Regions from separate parts of the Gordonia sp. p3-SID1431 genome, predicted to be linked through region 3. Evidence: predicted binding sites of a transcription regulator. Region 3 holds the regulator's gene; each other region holds the start of a gene.
What was found. The regulator LexA, encoded in region 3, represses DNA repair genes until DNA is damaged. The targets are predictions, from matches to a motif close to CGAACANNTGTTCG.

Region 1 (7,735 bases), on a different contig from region 3:
GGAATCGCCCGAAACCGCCGCCCGCCGACGTGCCTATGAGGTGGCCGACCAGCTGTGCCACGTCAGAGACTCCACGACGATCACCGGTCCATCGGGCCGTCGGAGTCGATACTGCGGATACTTCGCGGCCAGCGTGTCGATGCCGTGACTGCCGACGGGTTCACCGGCGTCGACGACATGTGCCCGGCCGTCGACCCGCACCCACCACAGTTCATCCCAGCTGTCGGAATATATGTCAGCCAGGAGCGACACCGCGGGGTTGTCCGCGATGTTGGCGAGACGACGGAGTGCGGTGGTTCGTTTCGGCTTGTGATCCACGCACGTGTAGATGACGTCGTCGTCGAGTGCGCACACGACGGGGACCAGGTGCGGCTTGGTGGAGGGTGACACGGTGGCGAGTGTGACCGACCGCGCGGCGGCGAAACGTTCCCGACTCAGGCGCAGGTCCATCTCACGAGGATGACATGCACTCGTGGGAAACAAGGTCACCGATGAGTACGGGCGCCGGTTCGGGTCCACCTCTGTGTCCGATCCCCGATCCGGGGGACCCGACCCGAAAGGGCCAGCACCATGACGCACGAGAACGTTGCCGTCAGCCGCACGATCTCCGCCACGCCCGACGAGGTGTTCGCGGCGCTCGCCGACCCCCGCACACACCAGGCCATCGACGGCACCGGCTGGGTTCGGGACGCAGTCGACACGACACCGCTGCGGGAGGTGGGCCAGGTCTTCCGGATGAACATGTACCACTCCAACCATCCGGACGGTGACTACCTGATGGAGAAGCGGGTCGAGGTGATCGAACCGCGGTCGGCGATAGCGTGGCAACCAGGGCAGCGCAACGACTCCGGGGAGCTCGAATTCGGCGGCTGGACATGGCGTTACGACCTGGTGCCGGTGGGGGAGGCGTCCACCGAGCTCACCCTGACTTACGACTGGTCGGCCGTGCCCGCTCACATCCGGGAGTACATCGAGTTCCCGCCGTTCGCCGACGACCATCTGCGTAACTCGTTGAACCACATCGCCGAACTTGTCGGCTGATCGTCAGCCGACGAGGTCCGGATCCGGATCGCGATGCGCCGACGCAGCTGATGTGGGTGACAGATCGGCGGTGAGCAGGTCGACGGTCGGGCTGCGCGTGATCACCTTGTGGCCCCACCACAGAGCGAGGAACACGAACAGTGCGCCGTAGGCGGTGAGCCAGAGTTCGAGATTCCCCGCGGATCCGTCGCGGATCGCCGGGAGATTCTGCCCCGCGATGACTGCAACACACATGAGCAACGCGATGATCGGGCCGGCCGGGTAGAGCCAGGCCTTGTAGGGGAGTCTGCCGAGGTCGAGACCCTGCGCCTGCCACGCCCGCCGAAAACGATAGTGGGCCCACGCGATACCCATCCACGTGATGAAGCCCGCCACCGACGAGGCGGTGACCAGCCACACATACGCGCGACCGTCGCCCACCCGACTCGCCAGGAAGCAGAGGGCGCCGATGGCCGCCGTCGCGGCCACGGCGAGGAGTGGCACTCCTGATCGCGTGACCCAGGCGAACACACGTGGGGCGTTGCCCTGCACCGACAGGCCGTACAACGCGCGGGTTGCCGCGAACAGGCTCGCATTGCCCGCCGACAGGATCGCGATCAGGATCACGGCGTTCATCATCGATGCCGCCACCGCGATCCCCGCGTCGGAGAACACGAGGGTGAACGGGGCGATCGCGATGTTCTCCTCGGACGCATTCAGCAAATTGGGGTCGGTGTACGGGATCAGGAACGCGATCACGGTCAGGGTGCCGATGTAGAACAGCAGGATGCGCACGAAGACGGTGCGCACGGCGCGCGGAATCGCCGTCTTCGGTTCGACCGCCTCGCCGGCGGCGACCGCGATCATCTCGGTGCCCTGGAATGCGAAACCGGCGATGAGGAAGACCGACAGCATGCCGAGCGGGAAGTCCACGAACGGGGCGTCGTCGATCGTCCAGTTGCTGAAGCCCGGCGACGGACGGTCGCCGACGACACCGAGAATCAGCAGCACGCCGACGATGAGGAAGACGACCACCGCGATGACCTTGATCGCCGCGAACCAGAACTCGGCCTCGCCGAACGCCTTGACCGCGAACAGGTTCAGCGCCAGCAGACCCGCCAGGAACACGACCGACCAGATCCACGACGGCACGTCGGGTGCCCAGTACTTCATGATCAGCCCGGCGGCCACCAACTCGGCGGCCAGGGTGACCGACCAGTTGAGCCAGTAGTTCCACCCGGCTGCGAAGCCGAAGGACTTGGACACGAAGCGCTTTCCGTACTCCTCGAACGGGTTGCTGCACGGGATGTATGCCGACATCTCGCCGAGGCTCTGCATCAGGAAGAAGACCATGCAGCCCATCAGCAGATACGCCAGGATGGCGCCACCCGGGCCCGCGTCTGAGATGGTGGCGCCCGAGGCGACGAACAAGCCGGTGCCGATGGCGCCGCCGAGCGCGAGCATGCTGATGTGACGACTCTGAAGTCCCTTGCGCAGCGACTCGTCGGGGGTGATCCCCAGGGGACTGGACATCGGCAGAGTCTAACGGCCGGTCGGCCCGTCGGCCGGGTATTGCACTGTTGCCCGAGTGCTGACCCTCAATCGAGGCTGGTCAGTTCGGAGACCAGTTCGTGCACCGGGTCACCGGGACCGATGTCGTAGGTGCACTGGTCGTGCCTCGGGTCCGGGACGAATGCCCAGAACAGTGCGGTTGCCGTCCCGGCCGCCCGCTGCCCGGCGATCTTGGTTCGGAAGTCGTCGACGCGCTCGGACGTCGAACCGCATGAGCCGGCATGCTGGCCGATCTCGTTCACCGCGAGGGGTTTTCCGACTGCGCGTGCCTGGCGTAGACGTTCGGCCAGTCCGTTCCACTGATCCCCGGGGAGCGCGACACCGTCCGCACCGTAGTCGTGATAGTCCAGGACGTCCACGTAGGGGGAGCCGGCGACGTACTGGTAGTCGGGCCCGGCGGTGCCGCACTGGCCACCGCCGGTGAAGCCGGACCAGATCACCGCCCCGCCGTGCAGCCGGGTGACCATCGCACCTGCGCTGCCGAAAAACGACCGCAGTACGCGCGCGGCGTCGACCGGGCACGACCGCTGCTGCCATCCACACGACTGATCGCCACAGATGGACGGTTCGGGTTCACCCACCAATTCCCATCCCGCCAGAGCCGACCTGCTCTTCCAGCGTCCCACTGCCGTCCTGACCCACTGCTCGAACGTGAGTCCACCCGCGCCGGCGACGGTTCGCCAGCCGGATCGGTACCAGTCTCGTTCCTTGAAAACTCCGCTCTCGCATGCGCCATCGGCGGCCGCGAGGACAGGCAAGACCATCTGATCGAGCCGCGCGGCGGCGTCGAAGACGGCATCCATCGGCCCGAAATCCAATTGCTGGGTGTACTTGTTCACGGCCAGTTGAGCGAACAGATTGAAGCGAGTGAGCGAATGCGGAGGTAAGGCGGCGAAATAGTCGTCGAGATCAACCATCGCTCCGCAACCGGCATTCACCGACCAATCGGTGGCCAATTGGTAGGCGTCGAATCCGGATGGCCACCCCTGGCGTCCATCGAGGGTCAACCCAGCCGGAGTGGCATCGACCCGGTTGGGCGCCGCATGAGCGGGCGACGGCAGCAGCCAGCTCAGGAGCAGGCCGATGCTCAGCACCAGAATCGGAGTTCTCATCGCGGGCAGATGCATGTGTGCGTCCTGGGATGACGAGGACCGACTGTGGCGTCGGCCCAACTCGTCTGATGATTGCACGCCGGCGGCGCGGTTTCGATCGCGTCCGAGAATGGGTACGGAGAAACGTTTCGTGTGCGCCGAGATCGAGTTAGAGCCGCTGGGCTCATTCCTCATTTGCCGACCTGCGCGACACCTGTGACACCATCGTGCTCGTGATGGGCGTACTGATAGTTGCTGCAGTGCTGCTCATCGCGAGCGCGGTGCTCGCATGGCAGGACCCACGTCGTCTGAGCCCCGGCATCCTGCTGACCGCGGGCTTGTCGGGCGTGATGCTCGCCGCGGTGATCGCGGTCGTGGACAGGGGCGTCGACGACGGCTCGGTTCTCGCACCGGCGGTGGTCATCGTGGCCCTCGGACTCGTTGCGCTGCTTACCATCCTCATTCTCGGGGTGTCGTTGATCGCCAACGGCGTGACGCTTCTGCGTCGAGAGGGGCGCCGCCCCGCGAACCTGCTGTCGGCGCTCTTGGGTGCACTCCTGTCCGGTTACGCGCTCGGACTCCTGCTCGGGATCATCGTCGGATGGTTCGACGTCTCGACGAGCAACGCTCTGCTCAGATTCCTCCTGGCGGTGGGGATCCCGGCCGGTTACTTGGGATTCGTGTTCGCCTCGCTGCTGCTCTGGTCGTGGCTGTACGGCAGGTGGAGCAGGTGGCGGGCGCGACGGGCGAAGGTCTGCGCGATCATCGTCCTGGGTGCCGGTCTGCTCGACGGGTCCCGCGTCGGTCCGCTGCTGGCGTCACGACTCGACCGCGGTCGCGAGATCTATGATCTGGCCCGGGCTTCCGGCCTGGACCCGCTGATCATCTGCTCCGGAGGCAGAGGTGGCGACGAGCGGCTGTCGGAGGCCGCGGCGATGGCCGAGTACCTCGTGTCGAAGGGCGTCGATCGTGATGCCATCGCACTCGAGGACCGATCCACCGACACCGCGGAGAACCTCCGGTACTCGAGGCGTGTGCTCGACGAGCGTGGAGTGACCGAACCGGTCGCGGTGGTGACGAGCGGCTATCACGCCTTCCGCGGAGCGATGCTCATGCGGTCTGCCGGGATCGACGGATTCTCGACCGGCGCCCACACCGCGCGATACTTCGTCCCCAACGCCCAGGTCCGTGAGTTCTTGGCGGTTCTGCGTGACCACCGATGGATCAACGGAGTCGTCCTGGTCATGCTGAGTGTGCCGCTAATCTCCGGCACCGCGGTGGCTCTCTTCGGCTAGTCCGTCAATGGACCAGGAGAGTGCCTTGCGGACCCCGTGATGGTGGAGCCGATGACGGGAATCGAACCCGCGTATTCAGCTTGGGAAGCTGATGTTCTGCCATTGAACTACATCGGCGTGCGAGTGCCGGACTCGCGAACGACAGCCTAGCAAACCCGTGGCCGGGCCGGTCGCCGGCACGCACAGATGTCGCAGAACGTGGCGTCAGGCGCAACGAACTGCGACATCTGGGCGAGGCCGGGTCTCTCGGCGGGCCGACGCGATTCGGTTGCGACGCAGAACAATTCGCCGGAAGGGGTTGCGCGCTGGACGACCGGCCGGTAGTCTCGAACGTAGTTTCGAGTAAAGCCATGATGACGGGGGATGAAATCATGGCTTCTACCGAGCCATCTGCACCACCACCACTTCTTCTCGACCAGTACAAGCGCCTGCATGCACTTATGGACGAGATCGCCGAGACGCAGTCCACGGACTGCTCCGACACCGACCTCCTACAGGTCGCGATCGAGCACGAGCGTGCCGAACGACGGATGCTGTCGCTGTTCACCGATCACATCGTCGACATCGACGAGCGGTCGGCGTACCGGAAAATGGGGTGCCAGACCGTCTCCAACTTCCTCTGCCACGGTCTGCACCGGCGCGGCGAGGCGACCCGCCTGATGAACCGGGTCTGGGCCTTGGGCAGGTTCCCGGACATGCAGGGGGTGCCGCTCGAACCGCGCTTCCCCGAGACCGCCAAAGGTGTTGCCGACGGCGAGATCTCGGGACGCCACGTCGACGTCGTCATCGCGGTGATGCGCAAGATCCCCGCCGACGTGGACCCCGCCGACAGGGAAGCCGCCGAGGCAACGCTCGCGCACTACGCACGCGAGTACGACCCGTCGTCACTCCGTGATCTCGGCGCCCGCATCCTGGCCCACCTCGACCCCGACGGAACCATCACCGACGATCGCGACCGCGCCCGCAACCGCGGCCTCAAACTCGGGCCGCAAGACGCCCAACTGATGTCCCGGCTGACCGCAACGCTCGACCCCGTGACGCGCGCCATGTTCGACGTCGTCTTGTCGGTGTGGGCCGCTCCCGGGATGAACAATCCCGCCGATCCCGAGTCGCCCACCGGCAACCCCGCCGCCGCGGACCCCGACGCGCTGGCCGCCGCTGCCGGACGCGACGAGCGCACGACCGAGAAGCGGAACCACGACGCGTTGCGCGCCATGCTGCGCTTCGTGCTCGACGCCGGCGCGCTCGGGGGTTCGCACCACGGGCTGCCGCCACACCTCGTCGTCTCCATCACCGAATCGGCGCTGCGCGACGCGGCCGGCGACCCGGCACGGACCGCGACGGGAACCCTCCTACCCATCAAGGACGCCATCGACCTCGCCGCGGACGCGGATCATCATCTCGCGGTCTTCCGGGACCACTCCAGCGAGGTGCTCTACCTCGGGCGGTCCAGGCGATTGGCCTCGCGCGCACAACGAATCGCCGCGGTTGCCCGCGACGGCGGCTGCACCTTCCCCGGATGCACGCGGCCGTCGTTCGACTGCGAGATCCACCACGTCGTCGAATGGGACGCCCACCACGGATCCACCGACCTCGACACCCTCGCGACCGCCTGCCCACCACACAACCGGGTGGTCGGCACCGGCGTGGATCAGTGGGCCACCACCATCGCCACAGATGGGGTCGACGCCGGCCGCGCCGTCTGGCACCCGCCCCGCGCGCACCCGTCGCCGACGCCGCGGATCAACCATGCCCATCGCACCGACGCGATCCTCGACCGCATGCGCGCCGATGTCCGGCGGCGCAGAACAGCGGCACCGGAGAGCGGAGGGTCGGCGCCGACCGACACCGGCGCAGATCCTCCCTGACCATTCGATAACCTCGACACCGTGCTGCTCTCCGACCGCGACATCCGCGCCGAGATCGCTGACGGGCGCCTCGCCATCGATCCGTTCGATCCCGCCCTCGTCCAGCCCTCCAGCGTCGACGTCCGGCTCGACGGCCTGTTCCGGGTGTTCAACAACACCCGCTACACCCACATCGACCCCGCACAACGCCAAGACGAACTCACCTCGCTGGTCGAACCCGCCGACGGTGAGCCCTTCGTGCTGCACCCGGGTGAGTTCGTGCTGGGGTCCACCCTCGAAGTGTGCTCGCTGCCCGACGACCTCGCCGGCCGGCTCGAAGGCAAGTCGTCACTCGGCCGGCTCGGCCTGCTCACGCATTCGACGGCGGGCTTCATCGACCCCGGCTTCTCCGGCCACATCACCCTCGAGTTGTCGAACGTCGCGAACCTGCCGATCACCCTCTGGCCCGGCATGAAGATCGGGCAGCTGTGCCTCATCCGCCTCAGCAGCCCGGCCGAGGAGCCGTACGGCAGCGCGTCGGTCGGATCGAAGTACCAGGGACAACGTGGCCCCACCCCGTCGAAGGCGTACCTGAATTTCCAGAAGCACGACTGAGGTTTCGACTCCGCTCAACCAGCGGGAGCACTCGGCTCAACCGGCGGGTGGACGGACCGGGTGGGCGCGGCTCCGGAAGTTCACCCAGCCGATGACAACCCGCCACGGCGAGGATGGTTACCGGTGGTTCCGCCTGGGTAACCGTTGCCCTCATGAAGCTCACGGTGATCGGATGCGGCTACCTCGGTGCCACTCACGCGGCCTGCATGGCCGAACTCGGGCACGACGTCGTCGGCATCGACGTCGACCCGTACAAGATCGAACGCCTGCAGGCCGGCGAGGTCCCGTTCTTCGA
Region 2 (7,735 bases), on a different contig from region 3:
GCAACGCTTCTGGCTGTCGACTCGGAGTCGCCCGCGGCGTCGCCCAGTGTGAACTGCGGACCGCTCGCCGGTTCCGGACCGATCCCCGGGTGTTCGTACCGCGTCGACGGGACCCGATTGCAGATCAGTCTCTACAACAATGCGACGCGCAATCCGGCGGTGGAATGCACCCTCACACCGAGCGGCGCTGTCCATCCCGTCGCCGCCACCACGATGGGGCCGGGGGCGCGTGGGGTTCTCACGGCGTCGGTGTATCCGAATGTGCCGAGGACCTTCGTCGTCCATTGCCTCGGCGGCGGTGCGGGTGCCGACCGCGTGGACCGGCAGACCACGATCACCGCGCGCGCCGAGACGCCGGAGCCGGCGCGTACGACGCCTTCGGTCCGCCGTACGTCACCGGCGCCTGTCCCGTCGGCGCCTTCGACGTCATCCGAGCCGGAGGGCCCCGCCGAGATCACCACGACGCCTCCGACCACCGAGGACGCCGCACCGGGCAACGCCGTGACCACCACGACGACCACCACGACGGTTCCCGCCTCGTCCTGATTCGCTACGGTTTTCGCATGGATCGTGACCGCATGGTGGATGTCGGAGTCGGGCTGGTGTCCCGGTTCGGGGCCAAGACGCTGAGTCTGACGTCGGTGGCCCGGCACGCCGGGGTGGCGCGGGCGACCGCCTACCGGATGTTCGGCGGCCGCGAAGCGCTGGTCACGGCCATCGTGGAACGCGAGGTGTCGCTGCTGCGGGTCAAGTTGATCGAGTGGTCGGCGACCGCGCCCGACGCGGCGGGCAAGATCCACGCGCAGGTGGTGAACGTGCTGCCCTACATCCGCAACCACGACGCGTTGCAGTACGTGCTGCGCAAGGAGCCGGAGGAAGTGGTCCGCGCGCTCGTCGCCACCAACGATTCGGCCGGGCCCACGCTCATCCATCAGATCGTGTCGGAGGCCCTGCCCGATCTGGAACCCGAGATCGGGGACCAGCTGTTCCCCACCCCGCGGGGGGCCGCCGAGTTCCTCGTGCGCACCATCTACTCCCTCATGCTCATCCCCGACAGCTTCCTGAGTGACGAGCAGATCGCCGAACTGGTCGTCCGGGCGATCGTCCGAGACGACACCGAGAGCGGTGGCGCGCCGACGGGCGGCAACCGGCCGGGCCCGGTCCGATGACCGGCGAGCACGTGTCCGACGAAACCGCGATCCCCGTCGTGGGGATGCTTCGGCCGCGCTGGGGAGCCCCGGCGCGCACGGCCGAACTGCCCGGCGCCGCGGCTGCGCTGGCCGGGGACCGGAAAGCCGACGCCGGCGTCGACCCGGGGACGATCTCGCCGGCTCGGTCGACGGTCGATGCTGCTGTCCGCGAAGAGATCTCGGCTGTCGTCGGCGCCGACCACGTCTCCGACGCGGACGCGACACGGGTACAGCACACGCGCGGGTACTCCACCCCGGACATCCTGCGGTTGCGCGCGGGTGACGCCGACGACGCGCCCGACCTCGTCGTGTACCCGGGCGACCACGAGGAAGTGGTCGCGATCCTGCGGTTGTGTTCGGAGCGACGGATCGCGGTGGTGCCGTTCACCGGCGGGACGTCCGTGGTGGGTGGGTTGACGCCGGACCGCGCCGGATTCGCCGGCGTGATCAGTCTCGACCTGCGCCGTCTCGACCGCGTGGTGGAGATCGATGAGATCTCCCGGACGGCGACCCTGCAGGCCGGTCTGCGCGGACCCGCGGCCGAGGCGCTCCTGCGCGAGAAGGGTTGGACCATCGGTCATTTCCCGCAGTCCTATGAGGGCGCCGGGATCGGTGGATATGCCGCGACTCGCTCGGCCGGCCAGTCCTCGGCGGGGTACGGGCGCTTCGACGAGATGGTCGAGGGTCTCGTGTTGGCGACTCCGCGGGGAACCATCGAACTCGGTACCGCGCCGCGGTCGGCGGCCGGACCCGACCTGCGTCAGATGGTCCTCGGGTCGGAGGGCGTGTTCGGTGTCATCACGAGCGTGCAGATCCGTATCCGTCCGGCCCCGACGACCCGCGTCTTCGACGCCTGGCGGTTCGCCTCGTTCGCCGAGGGCGCGACCGCTCTTCGTCGGCTGGCCCAGGACGGTCCGCTGCCGACGGTGCTCCGGCTGTCCGACGAGGTGGAGACGGCGTTGAATCTCGCTGATCCCGTCGGCGCCGGGAGCGAAGCGAGCGGGCCGGATGACGTCGGCGCCGGGAGCGGTGACGGCGATGGCGGCGGCGGAGCCGGGTGCCTGGTCGTCGCCGGATATGAGGGTGCGGCCGACGAGGTGGCGCGGCGACGCGATGCGGCGTCGTCGATGTTGATCGAAGCCGGTGGCAGCGCACTGGGAGATGGTCCCGGGGAGGCCTGGCGGACAGGACGTTTCGCGGGACCGTACCTTCGCGACCCGTTGCTCGATGCCGGGGTGTTGGTCGAGACGCTCGAGACCGTCGCGTTCTGGTCGCGGCTGCACGACGTGCGCGCCGCGGTGACGGCCGCGCTGACGGACTCGCTCACCGCGTCGGGTACGCCGCCGCTGATCATGTGCCACGTGAGTCACGTCTACGCGTCGGGTGCCTCGCTGTACTTCACGGTCGTCGCACCGTTCGCCGACGACCCGCTGGCGCAGTGGGCGGCGGCGAAAGTCGCGGCCAATTCCGCGATCCGGGCGTCCGGTGCCAGCATCAGCCATCATCACGCGGTCGGCCGGGATCACCGTGACGCGTACCACGACGAGATCGGGCCCCTGGCCCTGGACGCGTTGCGGGCGGTCAAGGCGTCGCTCGATCCCGACGGTGTGTGCAATCCGGGTATTCTGCTCTGACGCCCGACTCCGGGACCGGGGTTGCCCGGTCCGTCCGCCACTATGCTGGGGCGCATGGCCACGGATAGAGTTCAGACCGCCGACGCCGACGGACCCGCGAGCGCGGATCAGATCGTCGCCGACCCCACGACCAGCATCTACATCGCCTCGGCTGAAGGCGAGACCGGTAAGTCCATCGTCGCGCTGGGGTTGCTGGCCCTGCTGTCGGCGACCGGCGGGCGGGTCGGGGTGTTCCGTCCGATCTCGCGGACGGCCGCGGAGGATCGTGATCCGATCCTCGATCTCCTCCTCGACTACGAATCCGCCGACCTCCCGTACGAGGACTGTCTCGGTGTCACCTACGAGGAGGTGCACAACGATCCCGAGGGCGCGGTCGCCGAGATCGTCGCGCGCTTCCACGCGATCCAGTCCCGCTGCGACCGCGTGGTCATCGTGGGTTCGGATTACACCGATGTCGGCACCCCGTCGGAGCTGAGCTACAACGCCCGGATCGCCGCGAATCTGTCGGCGCCGATGGTGTTGGCGATCAAGGCGATCGACCGGTCGCCGGAAGAGATGCACGGTCTGGCCGAGGGCCTGATCGCCGAGGTGACCGCTGCCCATGCCACCCCTGTCGCGCTCGTCGCCAACCGGTGTGACCCCGATCGCATCGACGAGATCCGGGACCAGTTGCGCAGCACCGGGGTTCCGGCGCTGTGCCTACCCGAGGACCCGGTGCTCTTCGCCCCTACGATGGGGGAACTCAAGGAGGCGCTCGGCGCGACGATGTACAGCGGTGACGAGGAATTGCTCGACCGCGAGGCGCTCCGGGTGATGGTCGGTGGCATGACCGTCGAGCACATCCTGGAGCGGCTCACCGACGGCACCGTGGTCATCACGCCCGCCGACCGGTCGGATGTTCTCCTGGCACTCGTGAACGCCAACACCGCACAGGGTTTCCCGCGTCTGGCCGGCATCATCCTCAACGGCGGACTCAAACCGCACCCGATGATCGAGGCGCTGGTGAGCGGGTTGAAGCCGACCCTGCCGATCATCAGCTGCCCGCAGGGCACCTACGACACCGCGCGTACCGCCGCTCACACGCGCGGCAAGGTGGGGGTGGGCTCGGTACACAAGATCGAGGCCGCACTGGCGATGATGGAGACCCATGTCGACCCCGAGAAGGTCATGCGCAACCTCAACGTGTCGACGCCGACCGTGGTGACGCCGCAGATGTTCGAGTACCGGCTGATCTCCCGCGCGCGCGCCGACCGGAAGCACATCGTGTTACCGGAGGGCGACGACGACCGAATCCTACGGGCCGCCAACAGGCTTGCGCGGCGCAGCGTTGCCGACCTCACTCTGCTCGGTGATCCCGAAGCGGTGCGCGAGCGCTCCATCGAACTCGGACTCGACCTCTCCGACGTCAGGGTCATCGACCCGGCCGAGTCGGAGTATCTCGACGAGTTCGCCCGGATCTACACCGAGCTGCGCAAACACAAGGGCATGGATCTGGAACGGGCACAGGAGAAGATGCGGGACGTGTCGTACTTCGGCACGATGATGGTGCACACCGGGCGCGCCGACGGGATGGTGTCGGGGGCGTCGCACACCACGGCCCACACGATCCGGCCGGCCTTCGAGATCATCAAGACCAAGCCGGGGGTGTCCACCGTGTCGAGCGTGTTCTTCATGTGCCTGGCCGACAAGGTGCTCGCGTACGGAGACTGCGCCATCGTCCCGGATCCGTCCGACGAACAGCTCGCCGACATCGCCATCTCCTCGGCGCAGACCTCGGCGGCCTTCGGTATCGATCCCCGGGTCGCGATGCTGTCGTACTCGACCGGGACGTCCGGATCGGGTGCCGACGTCGAGAAGGTCAAGACCGCAACCGAACTCGTGCGCGAGCGGCAACCCGATCTGCTGGTCGAGGGGCCGATCCAGTACGACGCCGCGGTGGAACCCTCGGTGGCGAAGACCAAGATGCCCGACTCGCCGGTGGCCGGCCGTGCGACCGTGCTGATCTTTCCCGACCTCAACACGGGCAACAACACGTACAAGGCGGTGCAACGCAGCGCGGGCGCGGTCGCGATCGGCCCGGTGCTGCAGGGCTTGAACAAGCCGATCAACGACCTGAGTCGCGGCGCCCTCGTCTCGGACATCGTGAACACGGTCGCCATCACCGCGATCCAGGCCCAGCAGGAAGGTGTTGACCCACTCGCCGAGAACGTCGCCTCCGCCGAGGCCGAGGGTCCCCGATGAGCGGGGCGTCGGGTGCGGTGCTGGTGCTCAACGCCGGCTCGTCGTCGCTGAAATACCGACTGGTGCAACCGGCGGACGGCACGGTGATCGCGGAGGGAATCGCGGAGCGGATCGGCGACTCCGGTTCGTCGATGACTCACGAACAGAACGGCGAGACTGTCACCGAGACACTGGAACTCGACGATCACCTCGCTGCGGTCCGACGCGCGGAGCGCTTCTTCGCCGACAACGGAACCGATCTGGCCGACGCGGGACTGAGCGCGGTCGGACATCGGGTGGTGCACGGTGGCCGGTCGTTCTACGAGCCGACGGTGGTGACCCCTGAGGTGATCTCGGAGATCGAGCGGATCTCCCCGCTGGCGCCGCTGCACAATCCGGCCAACCTGGTCGGCATCCTGGCGGCCCGGGAGTTGCTCCCCGACGTCCCCTCGGTGGCCGTGTTCGACACCGCGTTCTTCCACGGGCTCCCTGACGCGTCGGCGACGTACGCGATCGACCGTGCGGTCGCCGACGAACATGCCATCCGCCGCTACGGTTTTCACGGCACCAGCCACGAGTACGTCTCCGGCCGGGTGGCCGAGTTCCTCGACCGCGACCCGGCGTCGCTGAACCAGATCGTGCTGCACCTGGGCAACGGCGCGTCGGCGTCGGCCATCGCGGGCGGGCAGCCGATCGACACGTCGATGGGGATGACCCCGCTCGAGGGGCTGGTGATGGGGACCCGCAGCGGTGACCTCGACCCCGGACTGGTCCTGCATCTGAACCGGGTGGCGAACCTGTCCGTCGACGAGATCGACACGCTGCTCAACAAGCGTTCGGGACTTCGAGGTCTGTGCGGCGAGAACGACTTCCGCGCGATCGCCGAGTTGATGGACAACGGTGACGATGCCGCCCGACGCGCCTTCGACGTCTACATCCACCGCCTGCGCCGTTATATCGGTGCCTACGCCTTCGCCCTCGGCCGCGTCGACGCCATCACCTTCACGGCCGGTGTAGGGGAGAACTCCGCGGTCGTCCGCGCCCGTGCGCTCGCGGGGTTGGAAGGGTTCGGGATCGTCGTCGATGACGAGCGAAACGCTGTGCGTGGCAAAGATGCTCGACGCATCTCGGCGGATGACAGCGCGGTGGACGTGCTCGTAGTCCCGACCAATGAGGAGCTGGCCATCGCCCGGCAGTCGGCGGCGGTGGTGGCGGGCTGATCCTCGGCCGCAGGTGCGAGAATCGGCTGCCCTACCACGCGCCACCGACAAGATGCTCGCTGCGAATGGGCAACGAAAAACGTTGCACACCAGTGCTATAGCGTCTACGCTCGAACATGTATTCGCGCAATCGTCTCCGGGGGGTGACAATGTCTGACGAATCAATCACGCCGCAACCGCGCGCCGTCGAGTTGGTGGCCGAGCTGCACGCGACCCTCGACAAACTGCAGACCGTCGACTTGTCCCCGTGCACCGACGAAGAACTGACGGAAGTCGCCGCCGCTACCGAACGCGCGATCGCTCGAACCACTTACGCCGGGGACCGGCAAGTCGCCGAAATCGAGGCTCGTGATCTGCCCCGCAAGACCGGCTGCCGCACTCTCATGCAGTTCATGACCCACCGGCTGCGGATCTCCAACCCGCTGCGTCGACGCAAGCAGCTGAACGCCACCGCCGCGCTGACTTGCCTCAACGGCGACCGTCTCGAACCTGAACACCCCACGCTGGCAGAGGCTTTCGCCAAGGGTGCCGTGGGAACCGGGCACGTCCAGGCCGCCATCGACGTCCTCGACCAGATCCCGCATGCTGTCGAGCACGACGTGAAAGTCGCCGCCGAGCGACAGATGGCCGAGATCGCCGAAGCCCACACCCCTGCCGAGATCACCCAACTCGGTGCCCGGCTGCTCGCCCACCTCGACCCCGACGGCACCCTGTCCGACGACACCGACCAGAAACGACGCCGCGGCCTGTGGATCGGCCGGCAACGCGCCGACGGGACAGCCAAAATCTCGGGCACCCTCACACCCGAACTCCACGCCCGCCTGACGATGATGTTCGCCGTGTGGGGCAAACCCGGACTCAACAACCCCGACGACCCCGCCTCACCCAGCGGACCGGCCGGCACCGCCGACCCCGAAGCCCTCACCGCCGCAGCCGACCGCGACGGCCGCACCCTCGCCCAGACCAATCACGACGCACTCGACGCCGCACTCGCCGCAGGCTTCGCCGACGGAACACTCGGCACCTCGCACCGCGGGCTACCCGTGCAACTGATCGTCAAAGCCGACCTCTCCGACCTGATCCGGGGTGCCGGACTCGCGACCACCGCCACCGGCACCCTGCTTCCCATCCGGGACCTGATCGCGATGGCCGGTGACGTCCAGCCATGGTTGGCGATCTTCAAAGACGCCACCACCGTCCCGCTGCACTTCGGGCGCGGCAAACGCCTCGCCACCCGCGAACAACGACTCGTGTCCTTCGCCCGCCCTGACGGGGAAGTGTGCTCGGCACCCGGCTGCGATCAGCCCGCCACCCACGTCGAGCTTCATCACGCCGAACGAGACTGGGCCAAGGGCGGTCTCACCGACATCGACGACCTCGCGCCGGCTTGCCCGCGACACAACCGGATGGTCGGCGACAATCCCGGCCAGTACACCACGCACATCGAGCGCTCGGGACCTGATGAAGGCCG
Region 3 (7,735 bases):
CAGCGGCTACCGTCCGACGTCACCTCGGCCCGGCACTTCGACACCTGGTGGAAGAAGGCCCGCCGGGCCGAACCGGATCTGCTGGATCTGCGCCCCGAGGACGTCACGGGAGGCACCGACGTCGCCCCCACGGACTATCCCGGCGCCTGGCAGCAGGGCGACACCCGACTCGAACTGCGCTACCGGTTCGAACCGGGCGCACCCGACGACGGCGTCACCGTCGTGATCCCGCAGGCACTGCTCCCCCATGTCCGACCGGCCGGCTTCGACTGGTCGGTCCCGGGCATGCGCGCCGAACTGGCCACCGCACTGGTCAAGTCGCTGCCGAAACAGCTCCGCAAGAGCATGTCGCCCGCGCAGCGATTCGCCGAACTCGCGCTCGGCCGGCTCACCCCGCGCAAGGAGCCGCTCACCACCGGGCTGGCCCGCGAGCTCTCGGCGATCACCGGGATGCGGGTGACCGCGGGCGATTTCGACACCGACCGGGTACCGCCGCACCTGCGCATGCATTTCGCGGTGGCCGACGACTCCGGACGGATCGTCGCCCGCGCCGACTCGTTGCCCGAACTCCAGCAGACCGGAACGCCCGCGGCGCCGAAGACGGTGTCGCGCAACCTGTATAAGACCTGGACCGCCGATGGGATCGGCTCGCTCGCCGAGCAGACGACGGTCGATGTCGCGGGGCAGCGGCTGACCCGGTACCCGACGATCGACGTGGTCTCCGACGCGAAGGGCCACGCGCGCGGCGTTGTCGTCGTCGATGCGGCTAGCCCGGAGACACGGGACCGCCTCCTGCGACGCGGGATCGTCGCCCTCCTCGACCTCGCGATACCTCCGCTGCACAAGCGGATCGCCGGCTCGCTGAGTCCGGTCGAACGACTCGCCCTGAGCCAGAGCCCGTACTCGACCACCGAGGCACTGCTCGCCGACTGCACCCGACGGGCCATTCGGGACACGGTCGCCGACATCGACGACGCAGAGCTCGCCGCGGTTCGCTCACCACAATCCTTCTCGGCGCTGCTCGAACGGATCCGGCCACGGGTCGCCGCGGCCGCACCGGACTACTTCTCGCTGGCCGTCGCAGCCCTCGAACGGATGTCCCCGCTGCGGGCGGCGATCGACCGGCACGCCGGTTCGCTGGCTGCCGACGACGTCGCCGAACAGGTCGCCCACCTCGTGTTCGACGGATTCGTGGCGGCTACCGCGCGACGCCACCTGGAGAATCTGCCGCGCTATCTCGACGGCGCGCAAGCACGTCTGGAGGCACTACCCGCGTCCGCAGCACGCGACCAGGCCGGGGTGGCCGCCGTCGATCGCGTCGTCGAACGGTGGGCCCAACGCCTCGAACAGGTACCCGAGCACCGGCGGGCGGTGGTCGACGACGAAGCGCAGTGGCTCGTCGAGGAGTTGCGCGTGGGGCTGTTCGCCCAGCGTCTCGGCACCGCGTTCCCGGTGTCGGAGAAACGGGTCCTACGAGCTCTGGACCGACTCGGCTGACACGGGTTCGGCGAGCGCGCTCCCGGATCCCGATGCCGCCTTCAGGTCGTCGATCTCGCGCTGGAAGTCCTCCACCGAGTCGAACGACCGGTACACCGAGGCGAAGCGCAGATACGCCACCTCGTCGAGATCGCGGAGCGGACCCAGGATGGCGAGTCCGACCTCGTTGCTGGGGATCTCGGCCGATCCACTGGCGCGCACCGTGTCCTCGACCTGCTGGGCGAGTTGCGCGAGCGCGTCCTCGGCGACGTGGCGGCCCTGACAGGCTCGCCGCACGCCGCGCATGACCTTCTCCCGGCTGAACGGTTCGGTCACGCCGTTGCGTTTGACCACCGCGAGCACGGCGCTCTCCACGGTCGAGAACCGGCGACCGCACTCCACACAGGAGCGACGGCGGCGGATGGCCTGCCCTTCATCTGCGACACGCGAGTCGATGACCTTGGTGTCGTCGTTCTTGCAGAAGGGGCAGCGCATCGTGTCCTCACGCAGGTCGCGGGACGCTGGAACGCACCCGAAGCGTGCGCCCCGCCGCTTGTCGGCCGGCCCCTGTGACATCGAGGATACCGCCCGGCCTCAGCGGTACCGGGGGGTGAGCAGGGGCTGGCCCACCTGCAGCGCGCTCGAGCCGAGATCGTTCATCGCGACGATCTCGTCGATCACGACCTCGCGCGGCATCTCGGGTGCCACCCGGCCGGCGATCGAGCTGAGCGAGTCCCCCGAGCGCACGTGGACGACCTCGGCACTCACGGCGGACGGGGTCAGCGAGTCCGAGTAGTTCTGGCCCACGACACCGAACACCCACACGACGAACGCCAGCCCGACGCCGGCGAGGAGCGCGACCGCGGTGCGGCGGCGGCGACGGAACACCGCCGCGTCGGGTCCGACCGGGCCACGCCCGCGCACCCCGACCGGAGAGCCACAGTGGGTGCCGCCCACCCGCGGGGTCACCGGCGACGCACCCCGCGGTCGGGTGCCGGCCGGCCGGTTGTCTACCGGGCGGCCGCCGTCGGACAGCGGGGCGCGGGTCCGGACGCGATCGGCGCGGTCGGTGCGCGCCCGGACGGCATCGGGACGGTCGGTGCGGACGGGAGCGACGAGAGTGGCGGTGCGCATGGTGCCCTCCGGTGTTCGAGTGTCTGGGATCGTGCGGGGTGTGGCAGTCGGTGTTCGAACATCGATCAGATGTTCGATGCACTGATGTTCGAATTTGTAGCACGACATCCCGACAAAGTCTCGCGACACATCGAACAAATGTTTGAGGTGCCGGTCGCACTCCGCTAGGCTCGGACCCGGCGCAAGCCATCTACCAGCACGTTCCGAAGACGAGAGGAACCGAACATGAGTGACACCGGCGATAGGCGCGGCCGAGCGCGGGGCGCCGACGACGAGGCCCCGTTCGACGCCGCCGCCGCCGAGGCCTCACTCACCCCGCGACAGGCCGGGGTCCTGGAGGTGATCCGCCGCTCGGTGCGCGAGCGCGGTTATCCGCCGAGCATCCGGGAGATCGGCGACGAGGTCGGCCTGGCCTCGACGTCGTCGGTGGCCCATCAGTTGCGGACGCTGGAACGCAAGGGGCTGCTCAAGCGCGACGCGAACCGTCCCCGTGCGGTCAACATCGCCCCGAGTGACACACCGTCGCCGGACACCCCGTCGGCCGGTCAGCTGCCCGAGCCGACCTTCGTGCCGGTGCTCGGCCGTATCGCGGCCGGCGGTCCGATCCTGGCCGAGGAGGCCGTCGAGGACGTCTTCCCGCTGCCCCGTGAGCTGGTCGGCGAGGGATCGCTCTTCCTGTTGCGCGTCGTCGGCGAGTCGATGATCGATGCCGCGATCTGCGACGGCGACTGGGTCGTGGTCCGTCAGCAGAACGTCGCCGACAACGGCGACATCGTCGCGGCCATGATCGACGGCGAGGCCACCGTGAAGACCTTCAAGCGTCAGGGCCCCAACGTCTGGCTCATGCCGCACAACGAACTGTTCGATCCGATCCCGGGCAACGACGCCGTCATCCTCGGCAAGGTCGTCACCGTGATGCGGCGAGTCTGACCTCTCCACCGACCGAACCGTCGAGCACCGCCGCGGCAGCCGCGCGCGCCGCGGCGGGATCCGAGGTGGCCAGGGCGGCCTCGGCGGCGGCCCGGCAGTCCGGTGCGGACACCTCGCCGAGCCGGGCCCCCACGGCCGCGGCAGCAGCAGGCGCGCTGGACAGCGAGGTGACCCCGAGACCGACGAGCACGCAGGCGAGGTTCGGATCGGCGGCGGCCTCGCCGCACACCCCGACCGGCTTTCCCTGACGTGCGCCCGCTTCCGCGACACCCGCGATGAGGCTCAACACGGCCGGTTGCCACGGGTCGGTCAGTCCGGCGAGATCGGCCGACATCCGGTCGGCCGCCATCGTGTACTGGGTCAGATCGTTGGTGCCGATGGACACGAAGTCCACCTCGGCGAGGACGGCTTCGGCCAGGATCGCCGCCGCGGGCACCTCGATCATCACCCCGGCGACCAGACCACGGCCGCGGACCTCGGCGGCGAAGGTGCGCGCCTCCGCCGGCGAGGCGATCATCGGCGCCATGACCCACGGCGCGACGGCCGACCCCGACGCGGCCTGCGCGATCGCGTCGAGCTGATGCGCGCGGATCTCGGGGTGCGCCAGCGCGATCCGATCGCCCCGCACGCCGAGCGCTGGGTTCGATTCATCGGGATGGGTCACGAACCGGAGCGGTTTGTCGGACCCGGCGTCGAGGGTGCGGATGACCACCTTCTGCCCGTCGAACGCATCGAGCACCTCCCGGTAGATCGCGGCCTGCTCGTCCACCGACGGTTCGTCGGCACGCTCGAGGAACGCGAGTTCGGTGCGGAAGAGCCCGACGCCCTCGACGGGGTACCCGGCCGCGGCGCGTGCCGACGACCCGTCGGCGACGTTGGCGAGCACCGCCACGGCCACCCCGTCGGCGGTCTGCCCCGGACCGGTCCAGCCGGCGACGAGTGCGGCATGACGCCGATCCTCGTCGACGCGAGCCCGGGCCGCCTCGACATCGGGCTCCACCTCGATCCGCCCGGTGCTGCCGTCGACGAGAATGGTTGTGCCGGGCTCGATCTCATCCAGGTCGGCCACCGCCACCACGCACGGGATCCCCAGCTGGCGCGCGATGATCGCGGTGTGGCTGGTCGGTCCGCCGAGCCGGGTGACGAGGGCGATGGTGCTCGTGGGGTCGAGGCCCGCGGTGTCGGCGGGCGCGAGGTCGTCGGCGAGCAGGACCGACGGCACCTCCGGAGTGGGCACACCGGGTTCGGGTAGGCCGAGCAGTTCGGCGAGGACCCGGTCGCGCACGTCGTTGAGATCGGTGACCCGCTCGGCCATCAGTCCGCCGAGCTTGGTGAACACCGCCGCGAACTGTTCAGTGGCCGCGACGGCAGCGGCCTCGGCGGGGGCGCCCTTGCCGATGAGCGCGGTCGCGGCACCGATCCAGCCGCGGTCCTCGGCCAGGCCCGCCGTCGCGGCGAGCACCTCGGCCGTCACCCCGGTGTTCTGCGACGCGCGCGTGCGCAGCCGCGCGGCGACGGCGCCGGCCGCGGTGGCGAAGCGCGTGACCTCGTCGGCGCGCCGTTCCTCGGCGATCTCCACACCGACGCCGAGCTTCTCCGGCGAGTGGTCGGGTCGCTCGCCCGGCCACAGCGCGGGACCGTGGGCCAACCCGCCGACCACCGGGGTTCCCGTCAGGATCTGCGCCATCGTCTTGCCTCTCACTCGACTATCGATGTGACCACCGTTACAAAAAGTGCTTGACTTGTCAACACAAACAGGCGTAAACACAATTACTACAACATCCAATCCCACACGCCTCAACAAGCGGGGTGGTCGAAACCGGAGATCGGAGCCGTGTGTACGCCGAGGAGAGACAACAGGCGATCGTCGACGAGGTGCGCCTCGCGGGGCGGGCATCCGTGGCCGCGCTCGCCGAGAAATTCGACGTCACCAGCGAGACCGTCCGACGCGATCTCGCGGTACTGGAACGCGCCGGACATCTCCAGCGGGTCCACGGCGGCGCCGTACGCGCCGAGATCATGCGCACCCTCGGCGAGCTCGGGATCGACGAACGGGAGTCGAGCCAGATCGAGCAGAAGACCGCGATCGGCCGCGCGGCCATCCGGTTCCTGCCGCCCGACGGCGGTTCGGTGCTCTTCGACGCCGGCACCACCACCTACCGTGCGGCCGAGGCGACCGCACCCGATCGGAGGCTCACCCTGTTCACCAACAGCCTGCCCATCGCCGGCCTGCTCGCGGGCACCCATCCCGACGGTCTGCACGCCCTCGGCGGACGCGTACGCGGTCTCACCCAGGCGACCGTGGGCGTCGAGACCGTGGACGCGCTTCGCCGACTGCGCGTGACCACCGCTTTCATCGGGACGAACGGGCTGAGCGAGGCCCACGGGTTGTCGACACCCGACCCCGACGAGGCCGCAGTCAAGGCGGCGATGGTCGCGGCCGCACAACGCGTCGTGGTCCTCGCCGACAGCTCGAAGATGGACCGGGAGGACCTCACCTCCTTCGCCGGACTCGACGACGTCGACGTCCTCATCACCGACTCCGGGATCGACCCGGCCTATTCGGCGGCCCTGTCCGCGCGCGGCGTCGAGGTCGTGATCGCATGATCGTCACCGTCACCGCCAACCCGAGCCTCGACCGCACCCTCGAACTCGGCGCACCGCTCGCCCGCGGCGAGGTGCAGCGCGCCGGCGTGGTCCGCACCGAGCCGGGCGGCAAGGGCGTCAACGTGGCCCGGGTCGTCGCGGCCGCCGGCCTGGCCACCCGCGCACTGCTCCCGGCGCGACCGGGCGACCCGCTGCGGGCCGCACTCGACGACCTCGCACTCCCCTACGACGCCGTGCCGGTCGACGGCGAGGTCCGGTCCAACATCACCATCGCCGAATCCGACGGGACGACCACCAAGATCAACGCACCGGGCGTCACCTTGACGGGCGCGGATCGCGAGGCGCTCGTCGGGCTGATCCGTGAGCACGCCGGCTCCGCGCAGTGGGTCACCCTCTGCGGTTCGCTGCCTCCCGGCGTCCCCGACGACTGGTACCGCTCGATCGCCGACGACCTCGTCCTCGCCGGCTGCCGGGTCGCGGTGGACACCTCGGGCGCACCCCTCCGTGCCAGCGTCACCGGTCGCGTCGACCTGATCAAGCCCAACGAGGACGAGCTCGCCGAACTGACCGGCGCCGACCCCGGACAGCTCCGAGAAGCGCTCGCGCGCAACGATCTCGGACCGGTCATCGACGCCGCTGCGACCATCGCCGAGCAGATCGGGGGCAACGTCCTCGCCACCCTCGGCGCCGTCGGGGCCGTGTTGGTCACCGCGTCCGGCGTGTGGTCGGCGACCCCGCCGCCGATCGTCCCGCGCAGCACCGTCGGCGCCGGCGACTCGTCACTGGCCGGCTACCTCATCGCGCAGAGCACCGGGGCCGCGCCCGCCGACTGCCTCCGGTCGGCCGTGGCGTACGGCGCGGCGGCCGCATCGCTCGCCGGCACCCAGGCCCCCACGCCCGACCACCTCGACCTCCCCGGCGTGCGGGTGACCGAACTGTCGGGAGCCGCGCGCATGACCTGACGGCACCGTCCCGGCGGGTCCCCACATCCATCCAACACCGCACCCATCCAGCACCGACTCCATCCACCATCGACCCACCCAGCACCGACCCCACCCTTTCCACCGAAGGACATGCCATGACCGAGCAGATCATCACCGCGCAGACGGTGAGTCTCGACGTCGACGCCGGCGGCGATCCCGCCGCCGTCATCACCACGCTCGCCGACGCCCTCGCCGCGGCCGGCCGGACCACCGATCCCGCCGACCTCGCGCGGGCCGCACTGGACCGAGAAGCCAAGTCCGCCACCGGACTTCCCGGCGGCATCGCCATCCCGCACGCCCGTACCGCGTCGGTGACCGCGGCCAGTCTCGCCATGGCGCGGCTGTCCCGCAAGGTCGACTTCGGCGCACCGGACGGGCCGGCCGACCTGGTCTTCCTCATCGCCGCCCCCGAGGGGGGTGCCAGTGCGCACATGAAGCTCCTCAGCTCGCTGGCGCGCTCACTCGTCCGGCCCGACTTCGTGGCCTCGCTCCGCGCGGCCGAGAACGAGGAGCGGGTCATCGAATTGGTCAACGAGGCCATCGACCCCGCGCCGCCGGCCGCGAGCACAGCCGCGCCGACCGCCACCCCGTCGACCACTGCCCCG

Region 1: a site for LexA is predicted at 5,306-5,319, ahead of M4D77_RS19280 (HNH endonuclease signature motif containing protein). Genes of this name have one in related genera too.
Region 2: a site for LexA is predicted at 6,376-6,389, ahead of M4D77_RS11360 (HNH endonuclease signature motif containing protein). Genes of this name have one in related genera too.

What each region holds. Positions count from the first base shown of each region.
Region 1 is NZ_JAMBDT010000093.1:12,280-20,014, forward strand. Features, by position in the region: gene M4D77_RS19250 (TIGR03668 family PPOX class F420-dependent oxidoreductase) at 34-450, opposite strand; gene M4D77_RS19255 (SRPBCC domain-containing protein) at 571-1,041, shown strand; gene M4D77_RS19260 (amino acid permease) at 1,045-2,553, opposite strand; gene M4D77_RS19265 (beta-mannosidase) at 2,619-3,719, opposite strand; gene M4D77_RS19270 (YdcF family protein) at 3,920-4,978, shown strand; tRNA gene M4D77_RS19275 (tRNA-Gly) at 5,022-5,095, opposite strand; gene M4D77_RS19280 (HNH endonuclease signature motif containing protein) at 5,350-6,846, shown strand; gene dcd (dCTP deaminase) at 6,868-7,440, shown strand; partial or broken gene M4D77_RS19290 (UDP-glucose 6-dehydrogenase) at 7,593-7,735, shown strand, end outside.
Region 2 is NZ_JAMBDT010000036.1:29,965-37,699, reverse strand. Features, by position in the region: gene M4D77_RS11385 (hypothetical protein) at 1-546, shown strand, start outside; gene M4D77_RS11380 (TetR/AcrR family transcriptional regulator) at 564-1,169, shown strand; gene M4D77_RS11375 (FAD-binding oxidoreductase) at 1,166-2,824, shown strand; gene pta (phosphate acetyltransferase) at 2,867-5,065, shown strand; gene M4D77_RS11365 (acetate kinase) at 5,062-6,264, shown strand; gene M4D77_RS11360 (HNH endonuclease signature motif containing protein) at 6,414-7,735, shown strand, end outside.
Region 3 is NZ_JAMBDT010000021.1:47,281-55,015, reverse strand. Features, by position in the region: gene hrpA (ATP-dependent RNA helicase HrpA) at 1-1,497, shown strand, start outside; gene nrdR (transcriptional regulator NrdR) at 1,471-1,971, opposite strand; gene M4D77_RS07815 (LysM peptidoglycan-binding domain-containing protein) at 2,071-2,610, opposite strand; gene lexA (transcriptional repressor LexA) at 2,836-3,540, shown strand; gene M4D77_RS07805 (phosphoenolpyruvate--protein phosphotransferase) at 3,518-5,227, opposite strand; gene M4D77_RS07800 (DeoR/GlpR family DNA-binding transcription regulator) at 5,377-6,147, shown strand; gene M4D77_RS07795 (1-phosphofructokinase family hexose kinase) at 6,144-7,109, shown strand; gene M4D77_RS07790 (fructose-specific PTS transporter subunit EIIC) at 7,226-7,735, shown strand, end outside.